DNA from 3 places in the Halobacillus sp. SY10 genome. Region 2 is predicted to be linked to each of the others. Evidence: riboswitches for the same ligand, from Rfam matches in the RefSeq annotation. Region 2 holds a riboswitch; each other region holds the start of a gene.

Region 1 (5,238 bases), 2.0 Mb from region 2:
GCCGTTACCTCTTGTGTGTTTGGAATCATGTCCATCTTTCTTCCTCTTATCGGTATCATTCTTGGATGGGTAGGGATACTTTTTGCAAATAAAGCTCTCGGTAAACTTTCCACCGAAGAACCGGGATACCGTTTCGCCTTAGGCGGAAAGGTATGTAGCATCCTTGGGATTTGCCTGCAGTCTTGTATCCTGATATTTGTCCTTGCTGCCTATTTCTTTTTTATGAATCTGAATCTCTTTATGTAAAACAAAAAATACCAAAGCGCCCTCTGGATCCAGAGGGCGCTTTGTTCTTACGTATTTATTTTTTTCAATTCTTCAAGAACGTCAGACGGTTCGGCTCGATCTTTATAATCAGCCTTCGTATAGTCATACAAAATCGTCCCATCTGTATCAATGATATATGTTGCGGAGACAGGCAGGGTCCAAGTTTCGTCGCCATTATGTTTGTCCACTTGCAGCCCTTTGTCTTTATATACCTCTACAAGGTAATCTGGTAATTGGTACACTAAATTGTATTGATTGGCCACTTCATTCCCAACGTCGCTCACCACATGATAGTTCAGTTGATTTTTCTCCTGTGTCGTCAGTGACTGATCGGGGGTTTGTGGACTAATCGCAATCAATTCAGCTCCTTCTCCATGAATCTCATCTAGGATTTGCTGATAGGCTCTCAGTTCCATGTTGCAATAAGGACACCATCCTCCGCGATAAAAAGTAAGGACGACCGGTCCACTTTTTAATTGTTCATAAAGCTCGACCGTTTCCCCCTTCGCGTCAGGCAAGTTGAAGTTTGGCGCTTTCTCTCCTGCTGACAAACCTTCTCCATCATTTGAAGATTCAAGTTCATCAATCGCCTTCTTCATTTTTTCTTGTATTTCATCAGGAGTTGCTTTCTTGAATTTTTCAATGTAATCGTTATAATGCTTTCTCATTTCTGTCTTCATGAAAAAACTCCTTTTCAGCGGATTCACTTTTCATTATATAGGGGTGCGACACTCGAAGAAACTGATTTGCTCTCTCTCGTCATCCATAAGGCAAGACCAACGGCTAATACCCCAGCTGTTAATTTACCAACCAATACTGGGAAAATCATATCCCTTTCTACACTAGCCACGAACGCAAAATGGCTGCCGATGACAAACGCCCCGCTCACCGCAAAGGCAGCATTGACCGTTTTCCCTCGTTCATCCATATCTTTCATCGTCGCTAACATGGGTAAGTGATGTGCCGTAGAAGCGATCAGCCCTGTTAAGGACGTAGCATTCATGCCTAACCTTTCACTCAGTTGTCCTATCCATCTCTCTCCCCGCTGATTGATGAAAGCGACAAGAGGATAAGCACCAGCTAATGTAACGGTAATCCTTCCAACGATGATGATCCCTTCCGATAAAGGAGCCATCCCCGGCAGGACAACGAACCCTGTCAACGTTTCGATAATAATGAGAGCAAGACCTGTAATGATGATGATTTCAATGGTTTTTCCGAAATAAGAAAATAACCGGATCGTTATGTTCGTGAACAACCATAATCCCGCCCCGATACAGCCGGAGAGCAAGATAGCCGGCGTCAAATTACGTAACATCCACGCCGCTTCATATCCTGCCAGTGCACCACCGACAAAGCATCCGATCGGAACCGTAACTAAACCTGCTAAAATTCCCTTTGAAAAGAAAGGCCGATCTTCTTTTTTTACAATCGTAAGCGCAACAGGAATTGTAAAAACAAGCGTCGGTCCCATCATCGTACCGAGGAGTGCCCAGGAAAAAGTGGCCGCTTCCTCTTCCACAGCTAGAGATTCTGCCAAAGGGTAGGCACCCATATCAATAGCAAGCATCATGGATGCAAACATCGAAGGATCCGCCCCGAACCATAAAAACAACGGGCGGATGACAGGGGCCAGCCACTGGGACAGTACGGGTGCTAGGGATATGATCCCTACCATCGAAAGAGCAAGTGGTCCCATCATCATAAACGCTTCGTAAAAACGCCACCCGAGAGATAGCCGGTGATTAAGCACATAATAATCAAGGGCACCCAATACCATGAAAATACACATCACAATTAGAATCGCGTCATTAACCCACAAAAGCCCAGCCCCTTCCTTACATTTTTTAATCAATGTTTACGGGAACTTCTACACAGGGTAGGAGTTCTTCTATAATGGCTTGCTCGTCTTTACACAGTGGACGCTAACATAGCCATTCAATTTTTTTATAAAGGAGAAGAAGAAATGGTACAAGCTCTGTTCATCGTTGCGGTCATTTTCATTGCAGCGAATCTCGTGTACTTTTTCACGAATAAAACATACAGAAAAAGCTACTTCAGCACGGCACTTTTCTTTCAATTATTTTTTGTACTGACAGGTGTATTACTAGGGTTTACGGTCCTCTACTATTTGCTATCTTTAGATGGAGTCATTCTAGTTACTAGTTTATCATCCCGGGAACCTGTCGAACCAACCTTTTTGGACTTGCTTTACTTCAGTGGGGAAACCTTGTTGAGCGTAGGTTATGGTGACATGTTACCTGTGGGGATGGCTCGTTTCTTTGCCTTGCTTGAATCGGGAATCGGCATCCTTCTCCCTACAGCCTATTTCTTAAAAGCCATGGATGCATCCAGGCAAAAAGAAGATTAAGAAGGTTTACCTATATAAAAGGACCCTCGCGAAAGGGTCCTTTCTTATTATCCAATGGAGCATGCGGCAGATCCATGCTTTTGTAAATATTTCTGGTGATGCTCTTCTGCTTCATAAAAAGTTGTGGCCTCTTCTACTTCTGTAACGATCGGGCGTTTGAAAATCCCTTTACCTTCCCATTCTTTAATTTTTTCTTCAGCAATGTACTTCTGGCTTGCATCCGAATAAAAAATGACAGAACGGTATTGGTGACCAACGTCGATTCCCTGCTTGTTGCGGGAAGTCGGATCGTGAGCTTCAAAGAAGATATTTACAAGTTCTGCATAAGTGATTACGGTTGGATCGTAGTTCACTTTCACAGATTCCGCGTGTCCACTCTTGCCCGCTTTGACTTGTTCGTATGTCGGGTTATCCAGATGGCCGCCAATATAACCGACCTTCGTTTCTGTAACCCCTTCGAATTTTTCAAAAAACGCTTCTACTCCCCAAAAACATCCTGCACCGAAAATAGCTGTTGCCATTTAACATCTTTCCTTTCCCTTAACGCAACTTCTATCGAGAGCCTTGACGGTTATGGTGCTTACACGAAAAGACCCCTTTTCTTATCCAGTAAGAAAAGGGGTCGCTAATATCCGCACGATCCTCTCATCTCTTAGAATGTGAATACATTCTACAGGAATTGGCACCGTTCTCGTCAATCCGTAGATTGATTCGATGGTTGCCGGGCATCAAAGGGCCAGTCCCTCCGCCTCTCTGGATAAGAAGTTTCCGTTATTTATTTTTGTTAGTATCCATAGTACTACGTTTTTGTAACGAAGTAAAGGAAAACAGATTAAAAATTTCAAATGATTGTACATCGAGTTTTGTCTTTCTTGATTTCATTGTATTCAGAGCTTAACATGCTCATGCCTGTCTGTAAAAAAATCCGCTTCAGCTCAGTTCTGGCCTGTCGTGTAAACTTCTTCAAACGGCTGAACAATGACGAATCCATCGCCTTCAAACTCCATTTGAATGGACTCCCCGCTTCCGCGTCCAATCAACGTTTTGAAACTGATGTCTGTTCTGAAATTCGGCTCCAAGTGCCCTGACCAGGCCACAGTAGCATGCGGGTCAGTGATTACAGGTTCCCCTGGACGAACTAGCAGCGTCAATGGTTCATAGTGCGAAGTAATCGCGACGCGTCCACTTCCGCTGAGGGTTACATTGAATAAACCACCCGAAACCATCCCGGCCACTTTTTTCATCAGTTTTATATCCCAATCAATGCTCGGCTCAAATGCCAGAAGGTCGTTTCCATTCACTGTGATTGTTTCATTATCCAGGTCAAAAATAGTAATCTTCTTGCCCTGATCGGCAAGGTAAAGACGACCACGGCCAGTAGCCTTCATTAAAGAACTCCCTTCACCAGTCATCGCTTTTTTAAATAAACGACCGACGCCATGCTCAAGGATGCCCTCTCTTTCAAATTTGATGTTCCCATTATAGGAAATCATCGCGCCTGCTTTAGCCCATACTTGATCGAGTAGATTCACCTCAAGGATTCTCGGGGTCTCCAGCTCAAAGTAATCATTCTCGGATTCATCCTGCTTCGTTTTTCTAATAAATTCATCAATGGAGTAGTCACTCATCATCTGTTCCTCCTTAGCGTATTCTATGATTATTTATGCTTTCTCATTGCTTCTATACCACGATGGATCAAAATCGAGGCCTAAAGTTTTCGGATCTTAGTGGCTATGATTTTAATGAGCCTTCGTCATTTATTATTCAATAAAGACGGACAAATCCCTACTGTAAATAAGGATTTTTATTCTCCCTCCAAATGCTTGTCAAACCAATCCAACACCTCAGACGCATACTCTTTGAAATGCAGCCTTAGTCCGTGGCCTCCGCACAATTGGAATAATCTGTATGACCCGGTCATGAAAAATCTTCCTTTTCCTAACTTTACATACGGAAGGGCGTGTGAAAGGTTTCATTTTTGGAGGTGCTAGGGAAAGAAACTTCTATAAGAGTTGTGATAGACTCGATGTAACTTCACTTGAAAGGGAGAATCTGTATGTATGGCTTAGATGAAAAAAGAAATGAACTGCTCCATTTTGTTGAAGAAGTTTCAGAGCAAGAAGCATCCGTCAAGCCTGAAGAAGATCGTTGGTCCATCCTTGAAGTTTTAGAACATTTATACTTAATGGAACAATTAATCGTTTATCAGATTAATCAGGCTCTCAAGCAAGGTGACACACAACAAGCGACAGAAAAACCGATCCATAAGACGACCAACCGCGATTATAAAGTCGAGGCACCAGAGGCCGTTCGCCCGAAAGGCGAGTTCAATACATTGGATGAAGCGAAAGAAGGTTTGAAAAAAACGCGTGAAGCGACGTTATTCCTTATTCACAATAAGGATGAAGAAACTTTGCAAAACCGCGTATTCCCTCACCCCTCTTTTGGAGATATGAACTTGGAACAATGGGTAGAGTTTATCGGTTGGCACGAACTACGCCACCTGGATCAAATGAAAGAAGTAAAAGCCCATATTCATGCGTAATACAAAAATAACCCCCTGAGTTTATAACTCAGGGGGTTACTCATACGACTTATTT
Region 2 (5,238 bases):
TACTTCATCTGGGACACCAGGGCAGTGTGTAGGAATATTCAAGCCAAAAAATGGATCTTGATAAGTGTCCGCAGAGCTTAACTCTCCCTCAAGTGCAGCATGAATCATGGAGCGTGTATAGGACAATTTAATTCGTTGCCCTTCTCCGTAAGATCCTCCTGACCACCCTGTGTTGACCAAATAAACGTCTGCATTAAATTGGTCAATCTTTTCTCCAAGCATCTCTGCATAAGTGGAAGGCGGGAGAGGGAGGAATGGTGAACCGAAGCAGGCAGAAAAAGTAGCTTGTGGTTCTGTGATTCCTCGTTCAGTTCCTGCTAGTTTACTCGTATATCCACTCAAGAAATGGTACATCGCCTGCTCTTTTGTCAATTTACTGATCGGTGGAAGGACACCTGTTGCGTCAGCCGTTAAAAAGATGATGGCATTCGGATGACCGGCAATACTTGGTTGTACAGTGTTGTCGATATGCTCTAATGGATAAGCCGCTCGTGTATTCTCAGTGAGACTTGTGTCATTGTAGTCGGGCTGGTGGGTTTGTGGGTCCAACACGACGTTTTCCAGGACTGAGCCGAAGTGGATGGCGTCAAAGATTTGGGGTTCTTTTTCTTGTGAAAGATTGATACATTTTGCGTAACACCCACCCTCAATATTAAAAATCCCGTAGTTTGACCATGCATGTTCATCATCACCAATCAACCTACGTTGTGGATCTGCTGACAATGTCGTCTTCCCTGTACCTGAAAGGCCGAAGAATAAAGCCACATCTCCTTCTTTACCTACGTTCGCTGAGCAGTGCATAGGGAGAACGTTCTTCTCAGGAAGGATATAGTTCATGACTGAAAAGATGGACTTTTTAATTTCTCCTGCATATTCCGTGCCGCCGATTAAAACGATACGGTGTTTAAAAGAAATCATGATGAAAGCTTCTGAGTTTGTTCCATCGATTTGCGGATCAGCTTTGAAGGTTGGGGCTGATACGACAGTAAACTCCGCCTCATGATCTTCTATCTCTAGTTCATCCGGTCGAATGAACATTTGTTGTGCGAACAAGTTGTGCCAGGCGAACTCTGTAAGTACTTGAAGAGGAAGGCGCTGCTTTTCATCTGCTCCAGCATAGCCTTTAAAGACAAACAGTTCATTCCGTTCTTTTAAATAATCCAGTACTTTATGATAGAGTTTTACAAACGTTTGATCATCTATGGGCTGGTTGACAGCTCCCCAGTGGACTTTATCTCGTGTTACATCATCCTGGACGATGAATTTATCTTTCGGAGATCTACCAGTATAAGTACCCGTCGTTGCCTGGATGGCCCCTTTTTCTGTCAGGGTACCTTCATTACGGTATAAAATCTTTTCCACTAAGTGTGGAACAGATAGCTGATGGTGGACATATTCTTGGGCAAGTAAAAGATTCAGTTCAGACATTTGATTAATGGTACTCATATGTGTCGACCCGCCTTTGCAATTAATTATGATCAACCTAATGTGAGATTAGTATAACACATTGAATTCTTTAGTCCATACTATACGTGAAAAAGCTTACATTTTATTTATTCAGAAAAATTACACTTCAAACATCCTCTTTTGTTCAACAATCTGGCAGAATTCTTGAAGACTCAGTTTCGAGACTTGTGTTGCGTGGATAGGGACTGCGTCCTGTGGGGTCTCACCATGCACTTTCTTCCTCTTCAATATCCGGTTCCGGCGCCTAGCGGCTAGTGAGACTTCCCTCGCTTCTGTACGATAAGTCAACATCGAATCACTCCGTTCTTCGTGTTTCCTTTATCTCCGCCAGCTCAGTCCAGTCCATACGCCGCTGATCGAGGCGCCTGCACACTTAAGGTAGGAGTCTCCCCATTCCCCTCCGCCATGTAAGTGCCTCGAAACCACTTCTCGGAAACTCTGATTGTATGCTGAAGTGAATCGGATAATATAACCTATCTCCAGTGGTCACTTCGAACATGAGAGGTTGATGTAGAGCTATTCTTCCTTCTAACAGTGGGGTAGTGGAAGACAGTCCTTCTTGATGAAAGGGTTCGTTTCTCACTTGGTTGGGAAGCTGCGAGACTCCCGTGGGAGAAAGGAGATCGGCGAGATCCCGCAGGACGTAGTCCGAGGAAGCTCGCCACTCCTCCACAGGAAAGCGAGTAGCTTCCCAGCCACCCCTGACGTCCCACCCGGCAACGAACCAAAGAAACATCTCGAAACTGAGTCTTCCATAATCGGGAGCTTATATGGAATAGCGAGTTTTGTTCTTTTATTAAAAAAAGTGTTCTAATAATATATGTGTATTTCTTTCAAACGTTTACTGGGTTAGGAATAGGTTTTGAAAGAGGTGGAATTCAATTGACATTAAATAAGGTTTTCGATACGATAACGGAGAACGGATACTCTCTTATCCAGAGTTGGTGGAGGGACAGGCCCTTTGAAACCCAGCAACCGTCATGGACATGACACGGTGCTAACCTGAAGCAAGGAGGACATGCTCCTTGGACGATAAGAGCGAAAGGAAGCAGCCCCTTTCCTCGAATAGGAAAGGTTTTTTCTTTTTATAAGGCTTTTTTCCAAACAGGGGGATGAGAACGATCCATCATCTCAATAAGAACAGAGCCTTTAATGAAGAAATATATTCGAACAGGATAACCTGTAGATATTCCTATGTAAATGCTCCATTGGTTGTGAAAAGAGGCAACAAGAACATATATGAAACTTATAAAAGTTTCTACACATACTGGTAAAGAGTTCCGTCTAATACTTTGTACTTACAGAAGGAGGAGTTTTTAAGAATGCCTGCAAACCGCCGGTTATTCACATCAGAATCTGTTACCGAGGGACATCCGGACAAAATTTGTGACCAGATTTCTGATGCGATTTTAGATGAAATTTTAAAAAACGACCCCAACGCGAGGGTTGCATGTGAGACAACAGTGACAACGGGACTTGTATTAGTTTCTGGTGAGATTAGTACAAATACTTATGTGGATATTCCATCCATCGTCCGTCAGACGATTAAAGATATCGGTTATACTCGTGCGAAGTACGGGTTTGATGCAGATACATGTGCGGTCCTGACAGCGATTGATGAACAATCTCCTGATATCGCAGGGGGCGTGGACGTTGCTCTTGAATCCCGTGAAGGGAAAATGAGTGATGATGAAATTGAATCGATTGGTGCAGGAGACCAGGGATTGATGTTTGGTTTTGCTAATAATGAAACCAAAGAATTGATGCCTCTGCCAATCTCCTTAGCTCATAAACTCTCTAAACGTCTATCTGATGTTAGAAATGATGGCACGCTCGATTATCTTCGTCCAGATGGAAAAACACAAGTGACAGTAGAGTACGACGAGAACGATCAACCTGTCCGCGTGGATACAATCGTTATTTCTACCCAGCATGCGGAAGAAGTGACGCTGCAACAAATCCAGGCAGATTTGAAAAAATATGTGATCGAGCCGATTGTGCCTGAAGGATATATTGATGAACAAACGAAATATTTTATTAACCCGACCGGACGCTTCGTCATTGGAGGTCCACAAGGTGACGCCGGGCTAACCGGAAGAAAGATCATCGTGGACACGTATGGTGGCTATGCTCGTCATGGCGGGGGAGCTTTCAGTGGTAAGGACGCCACGAAAGTGGACCGTTCTGCTGCTTATGCTGCTCGGTATGTTGCGAAAAATATCGTAGCTGCTGGACTGGCGGATTCAGTAGAAGTTCAGCTTGCTTATGCCATCGGTGTGGCGCAGCCTGTTTCTATTGCCATTAATACAAATGGAACAGGTACTGTTTCTGAGGAGCAGTTAGTAGAAGCTGTACGTGAACTATTCGACTTACGTCCAGCCGGCATCATCAAGATGTTAGATCTGCGCCGTCCTATTTATCGCCAAACGGCTGCTTATGGTCATTTTGGACGTACAGATGTGGAGTTCCCTTGGGAGCGCACAGATAAAGCGGAAGAATTGAAGGCACGCTGTCAATAAAGAAAAAACCGTTCCAAACTTTGGTTTGGAACGGTTTTTTAGCTTTAAAATGAACGGTTTGTAAACTCATGATCCTCGTATTTCTTTATAATATTGCCCTTTTTCTACATAACTCTTTCTTATCCGGTTCAGTTCTTTTATGTCTTCTTCATTCAGTTCTCTTATGACTTTGGCCGGACGACCGAAAGCGAGAGTATTTGGTGGAATCACTTTCCCAGGGGGGACAAGGCTCCCGGCTCCGATAAAAGCTTGTTCTCCAATAACAGCGCCATCCAAAATAAGAGATCCCATGCCGATCAGAGCGTTTTCTTTTATATGGGCAGAATGGAGAGTGACTTGATGGCCGACGGTTACCCCATCTTCAATGATTAAAGGCTTGTCTGGACTCTGGTGTAAGAGGCTTAAATCTTGAATATTCGTGTTCTTACCAATATGTACGGGAGCAACATCTCCTCTAATCACGGTCTTAAACCAAACACTGGCCTTTTCTTGAATGGTTACATCCCCAGTAATCACCGCATCTTCTGCAACATAGGCGCTCGGGTGAATGTCAGGTACCTTTCCTTTATATTCGCAAATCATGAAAAACCCCCTTATACTATTACTATTGATAGTATAGCAGAAGAAAAGAGGGAGATGCTGTGAAGAAAGTAGAATCAGTCAATGATCGTGCTACGGTTGTGCTCGTTCATGGAGCCTTTGAACATTCAGGGCGGTATCATGAACTGGTCGACCAACTACAAAAGGATGGGTACTCTGTTATTTACGGCGATCTGCCAGGTCAGGGGCGTTCTTCAGGAAAGAGTGGACACATCCGTTCTTTTCAGGATTATGTCAATACCATTATGATGTGGATCCAACAGGCGGACCCCGATAAGAAAATATTTTTAATGGGTCATAGTATGGGAGGCCTTGCGGTTGTGAGGACGATGGAGATCGCTCAACCAAAGGTGGATGGCGTCATTCTCTCTTCTCCTGCACTGGGACTTCTGAAAAAAGCGAGTCTCCCCTTGGAAATCGTGTCGTATATTTTAAACACTTTTTTTCCGTCATTAAGAATCAAGGCTCCTCAAGATCCCGAATATATCACACGTAATAAGGACAAAATTATAGAGTTTCAACAAGATCCTTTGATTATTGATAAAGTCTCTGTTCGCTGGTATCGTGAATTTCAAAAAGCGACGAGAGAAGCGTTCTCTGATATTCAACGCTTTCCTGATATCCCATTATTACTAATGCAGGCTGAAGCGGA
Region 3 (5,238 bases), 820 kb from region 2:
TATGTTCCTATGGAGGCTACCTTGTAGAGAAATACAGTACTGAAAATGAAAAACTTTCCAAGAAAGCAGCCGAGCATTCTTTACGAGTTTTCTCAACAGAAGTGCGGCATTTGGGGATAAGGCTTGCGCGTCGGATCTTTCAAAGCATGTACGAGGATATGTATGAACAGATGACCTTCACTTTCAAAGCAGATGTCACAAGAGTCACAAAAGAAGAAGGTTTGTTTTCGATCGATACAAGTCACGGACGGTTCCAAAGCAGGAAGGTCGTCTTTGCTACAGGCATGAGTGGGAGTGACTGGCTGAAATCCATGTTAGCAGAATTAGGGTTGAAGGCGGGGGAGACACGATTGGATCTAGGGGTACGAGTGGAGATGCGCGGCAATCAGCTTGATGCCATCCTTCAGGAAACGTTTGAAACGAAACTGCATTACATAACCGACCGCTTCTCCGCTACCACTTACTGCATGAATCCGCATGGAAGAATCATACGCAAGTATCAGCATGGCCTCGTGATGCCGGATGGACAGAATCAGAACGAGGAAGAACCGAGTCAGAATTTGAATTTTACCCTTTTCGTTCCGCGGTACTTCAAAAATCAAACAGAGGCCATGGCAGAAGCTCATCATGTGATTGGCGGCATCAATCAAGGGACGGGCAGGATTGTGGCGCAAAAGTTGGGAGATTTAGTGGAGGGAAAACCATCGGACCATCTTTCCGAAGGCGTTATTCACCCCTCGCTTGAAGCAGAAGCGGGAGATCTCCGCAAAGAAGTTCCGTCCCTTTATATAGAGGCACTGATTGAGTTTTTTGAAGCGTTGGAAGGGCTGCTTGGCGAGGAAATCGATCGGGATACCATCCTTTATGGGGTGGATAGTAAATTTTATGAAGCGAAGATCTTCACGGATGAGCATTTTGAGACGGAGCTGTCAGGTTTGTACTTGATCGGGGACTGTTCCGGGGAAACGCACTCCCTGTCTCAAGCGGCGGCGAGCGGAATTTATTTAGCCCGCATGATAGCTTAGCCTTTTACAATGAGGCTAAGCTATTTTCAACGGCTAGGATCGCTTCTCTCACCTGCGTTTGATCATGAATCCCCATAAGGTGGATCGATTCACTTGGCCGTGTGGAATAGTAGGAAATTGTCTCTATATCCTCCGGTGAATCAGCATCCAGATCCTTGAGTGATAAAGGCAGCCGCATGGATTTGTAAAAAGGAATCAGCTGCTTTATTTGTTCTGTTTTTCCTTCGAGTGCTAATTGTACGAGAATGCCGTAAGCAACTTTCTCTCCATGCAAAAACTTATGAGCCCCTGGCACTTTGGTCAGCCCATTGTGGATGGAGTGGGCACCGGATATTCTTCCGTAACCATCTCCAAAGCCTCCGACCATACCTCCTGCCATTATGATCGTTTCAGCGACACGTGTGAATGCAGTAGTGCATTGAGCTTTTTCATTGCCGTGCACGGCATTTTTTCCCTCCTGGAATAGAATGTCTCTACACAGTTTTGCAGCGTGAAGGGCCATTTCTAAAGGGACAGGCTTTTCTTTTATATGTCTCGTCAGAACATCGGCTTCATACCATTTGGCAATCGTATCTCCAATTCCCGCACGGAGATATTCGACGGGAGCATGAACGAGCATGGCAGGGTCGACGATGACCATGTATGTACTTCTCTTGTAGATCGTATATTCAATGAAATTGCCATTTTCATCATAAAACACACTCAAAGGTGTCCAGGCTGCACAATTGGATACGAGTGTAGGAATCAGGATGACTGGAAGATCAAGCGCCTCGCCGCACGCTTTAGTGAGGTCGAGAATTTTCCCGCCTCCGACACCGATCAAGACGTTCGTAATAGGAGAGACGTTTTCCTTGATCCTTGCCACTTCCTGATGGGTGCATTCCCCGTCATACGAAATGGTTCCGATGCTAAACGGAAATTCTGGCATATAAGATTCGGCCATGGCCCATGAATCTTTTCCGTGGATGATGGTCCCATGTTTGAACGGCTCATCTTTGATAAGTTCCGGTAATTCTTTCAGTATACCGGGTTCACACTTGTAAAAATTCGGAGATCCTTGAACATTTATAGACTCCATCTCAATCCCCCTTTCAAGATATGCCCATTATTATCCATACCTTAAAATTAAATGTCAATGTTGAAAAAATATAATTTAAAAAATTGAGAAAATTATTTACAAACCCTAATACATACGTTAAAGTGTTAAAACATAAACGAAAATTCTTATCGAGAGTGATGGAGGGAGAAGGCCCGTAGATATCACAGCAACCTTCCTTATGGAGTGGTGCTACATCCTTCAGAATGTCCTATTCTGGGAGATAAGAGTTTGGCAGTCTTTCATGCGAAACTCTCTCCCGTAAAGGGCGGGAGTTTTTTTGTAGGAACTTATTTAATCAGGGGGGAAGCCGATGATTTCATTGGAACAACTGAGCAAAGTCTATCAATCCAAGGGGAAAACCGTGATCGGAGTCGATGACGTCTCATTGGATATCAAAAAAGGTGAAATTTTTGGAGTCGTCGGGTACAGCGGGGCTGGGAAGAGCACCCTTTTAAGATGCATGAACATTTTGGAACGCCCGACCGAAGGGAAGGTCATGGTCGATGGAATCGATCTCATGACATTGAATTCCAGGGACTTGAGGAAGGCCAGACAATCAATCGGAATGATCTTTCAAGGTTTTCACCTCGCGATGGCGAAAACCGTTTTGGAAAATGTGGCATTCGCTCTAAAGGCGTCCGGCGTCAACCGCCAGGAAAGAAAAAGAAGGGCACAGGAATTATTGGAGCTTGTCGGTCTCTCAGATAAAGCCGATCAATATCCGGCCCAGTTGAGTGGAGGGCAGAAGCAGAGGGTGAGCATTGCGAGAGCGCTTGCCAATGATCCCAAGGTGCTTTTGTGTGATGAAGCGACCTCAGCACTTGATCCGAATACGACGCAATCAATTTTGAACTTGTTGAAAAGGATCAATCGTGAACTCGGCCTTACCATCGTCCTGATCACCCATGAGATGGAGGTCGTCAAGGAAATCTGCGACCGTTGCGCCGTTATGGAAGACGGAAAAATTGTTGAGCAGGGTTCTACATATGAAATCTTCGCTGCTCCTGAAAACGAATTGACGAAACGCTTCATCCAAACGGTGATTGACTTCCGTATCCCGGAAAAGATCCTTTCAGAAAGGAAAGGGACCATCGTACATATGACGTTCAAAGGGGACTCGGCCAACGAATCGATTGTGTCAGATCTCTTACAGGGGTATAACGTACGGGCCAATATTCTGCATGGGAAGATCGATTACATTCAAGACCAGGCTCTCGGTACCTTTGTGATGGAATTGACAGGAGAACAAAAAGTTGTCCACCGTGCCATACAAGATTTGAAAGAAAAGCTTGGAGAAGTGGAGGTGCTGCAAGATGATCGATCAGCTGATCAATCTCTGGCCAGAGCTGAATAAATCATTCATCGAAACACTGATCATGGTAGGCATTGGACTGGTCGTCGCTTTAATCGCAGGCCTTCCGCTCGGGTTGCTCTTGTTTGTGACGGACCGGGATTTGTTTCTCGAGAATCGCACCATTAAAAGCATCGTGGGCGTCGTGGTGAACTTAATTCGTTCGGTCCCGTTCATTATTTTGTTAGTGTTCTTATTCCCTTTTACTAATTTCTTGATTGGGACGACGACCGGTCCTGTAGCAGCTTCGGTCGCGCTTTCGGTTGCTGCCATCCCTTTTTACGCAAGGATCGTGGAATCGTCTGCACGGGACATTGACAAAGGGGTGATTGAAGCAGCCATTGCCTGCGGAGCTTCCCCTTGGCTGATCATCAAGGATATCATTTTCCCTGAAATTAAACCCGGGCTGATCAGCGGGTTGACTATAACTGCTATCAGTTTAATTGGATATTCCGCCATGGCAGGAGCTATCGGAGGAGGCGGAATCGGGGACTTGGCGATTCGATATGGTTACTATCGCTACGATAACTTTGTCATGTTCACGACCGTCATCCTGCTTATTGTCCTCGTCCAAATCGTGCAATACACCGGCGATTATATTGCCAAAACTGTGAAAAAGAATTGAATCATATTTAGGAGGAACCATCATGAAAAAAATCATTTTATTAGGCGTCACTTTATTATCGATCGCATTTCTCGCTGCATGCGGGGAAGAAGAAGAAAGTGCAGATGCTTCTGGAAAAGAAACGATTCGCTTCGGTGCTACTGCCGGACCCTACAGTGATATGGTCACGAAAGCGATTGCTCCACTATTAGAAGAAAAGGGATACGAAGTGACGAACAAGGAATTCACTGATTATGTCCAGCCCAACAAAGCCCTTGCAAACGGAGATTTGGATGCAAACCTTTTTCAGCATAAAATTTATTTAGAGTCTTTCGCGAAAGAAAACAACCTGGATCTATCTGAAGTCATCATTGTACCAACAGCCCCGATGGGAATCTATTCCAATACATACGAGGATATCGGAAGTATTGAAGAAGGAAGCACGATGGGCGTACCGAACGATCCGACAAACCTTGCTCGTGCATTGATTGTGCTTGAGGATGAAGGTCTTGTTGAGGTCGATGACAGCGTCGATCCATTACGCGCATCATTGAACGATATTACGAAAAATAAAAAGGATATCCAGTTTGTCGAAGTGGAAGCAGGACAACTGCCGCGTCTAGTCGATAGCGAAGATTTGTCCATGGTCCCAGGAAACTACGCATTGGCTGCGGGAATGGATCTCCTGAATGCACTGGCTCTGGAAGACATGCCTGATGATTACCGTAACCGTGTAGCCGTGAAAACGGAAGATCTTGATGCACAGTTTGTGAAAGATATTAAAGAAGTTGTGGAGTCAGAGGAGTTTGAAAAGATCATCGATGAAGAATTCAAAGGTTTCGGGAAACCACAGTGGATGAGAGAATAGAAAGGAAGGCTGACGTCCATTCGTCAGCCTTTTTTATGGTAATTTCTCAATAGGGCGGGATGAATCGTAAAATACGGCACTGTAAAGCACTCATGGTTTTGACTTTTCTTCTTCTTTGATAGGTTATTATCCTCAATGATTTTATGAAAATATTCGAAACTTTCCGTCTTTTCCTTCGTAAAGTAAATAAAGCAGTCAATAAGATACATAGTTGGAGGGGATGATGATAGGAAAGAATATCATTTGGGCAATCGTTACTGTCTTTGTCATGGTACTGATCAATTACGGAGT

What was found. Region 2 has a riboswitch for S-adenosylmethionine ahead of metK (methionine adenosyltransferase). Riboswitches for the same ligand answer to the same signal wherever they lie in the genome.
Region 1: another riboswitch for S-adenosylmethionine. It lies ahead of msrA (peptide-methionine (S)-S-oxide reductase MsrA); the one in region 2 lies ahead of metK (methionine adenosyltransferase).
Region 3: another riboswitch for S-adenosylmethionine. It lies ahead of ACJA3J_RS11945 (methionine ABC transporter ATP-binding protein); the one in region 2 lies ahead of metK (methionine adenosyltransferase).

What each region holds. Positions count from the first base shown of each region.
Region 1 covers NZ_CP174345.1:828,213-833,450, reverse strand. Annotated here, with positions in the region: gene ACJA3J_RS04180 (peroxiredoxin-like family protein) at 294-947, opposite strand; gene eutH (ethanolamine utilization protein EutH) at 971-2,089, opposite strand; gene ACJA3J_RS04170 (ion channel) at 2,234-2,638, shown strand; gene msrA (peptide-methionine (S)-S-oxide reductase MsrA) at 2,686-3,159, opposite strand; SAM riboswitch class I at 3,281-3,402, opposite strand; gene ACJA3J_RS04160 (AIM24 family protein) at 3,574-4,266, opposite strand; gene ACJA3J_RS04155 (DinB family protein) at 4,695-5,183, shown strand; gene ACJA3J_RS04150 (Na+/H+ antiporter NhaC family protein) at 5,233-5,238, opposite strand, start outside.
Region 2 covers NZ_CP174345.1:3,160,078-3,165,315, reverse strand. Annotated here, with positions in the region: gene pckA (phosphoenolpyruvate carboxykinase (ATP)) at 1-1,446, opposite strand, end outside; SAM riboswitch class I at 2,396-2,506, shown strand; gene metK (methionine adenosyltransferase) at 2,790-3,986, shown strand; gene ACJA3J_RS16200 (gamma carbonic anhydrase family protein) at 4,053-4,568, opposite strand; gene ACJA3J_RS16195 (alpha/beta hydrolase) at 4,628-5,238, shown strand, end outside.
Region 3 covers NZ_CP174345.1:2,338,383-2,343,620, reverse strand. Annotated here, with positions in the region: gene ACJA3J_RS11955 (NAD(FAD)-utilizing dehydrogenase) at 1-1,025, shown strand, start outside; gene ACJA3J_RS11950 (iron-containing alcohol dehydrogenase family protein) at 1,030-2,103, opposite strand; SAM riboswitch class I at 2,247-2,351, shown strand; gene ACJA3J_RS11945 (methionine ABC transporter ATP-binding protein) at 2,435-3,478, shown strand; gene ACJA3J_RS11940 (methionine ABC transporter permease) at 3,438-4,100, shown strand; gene ACJA3J_RS11935 (MetQ/NlpA family ABC transporter substrate-binding protein) at 4,123-4,947, shown strand; gene ACJA3J_RS11930 (hypothetical protein) at 5,171-5,238, shown strand, end outside.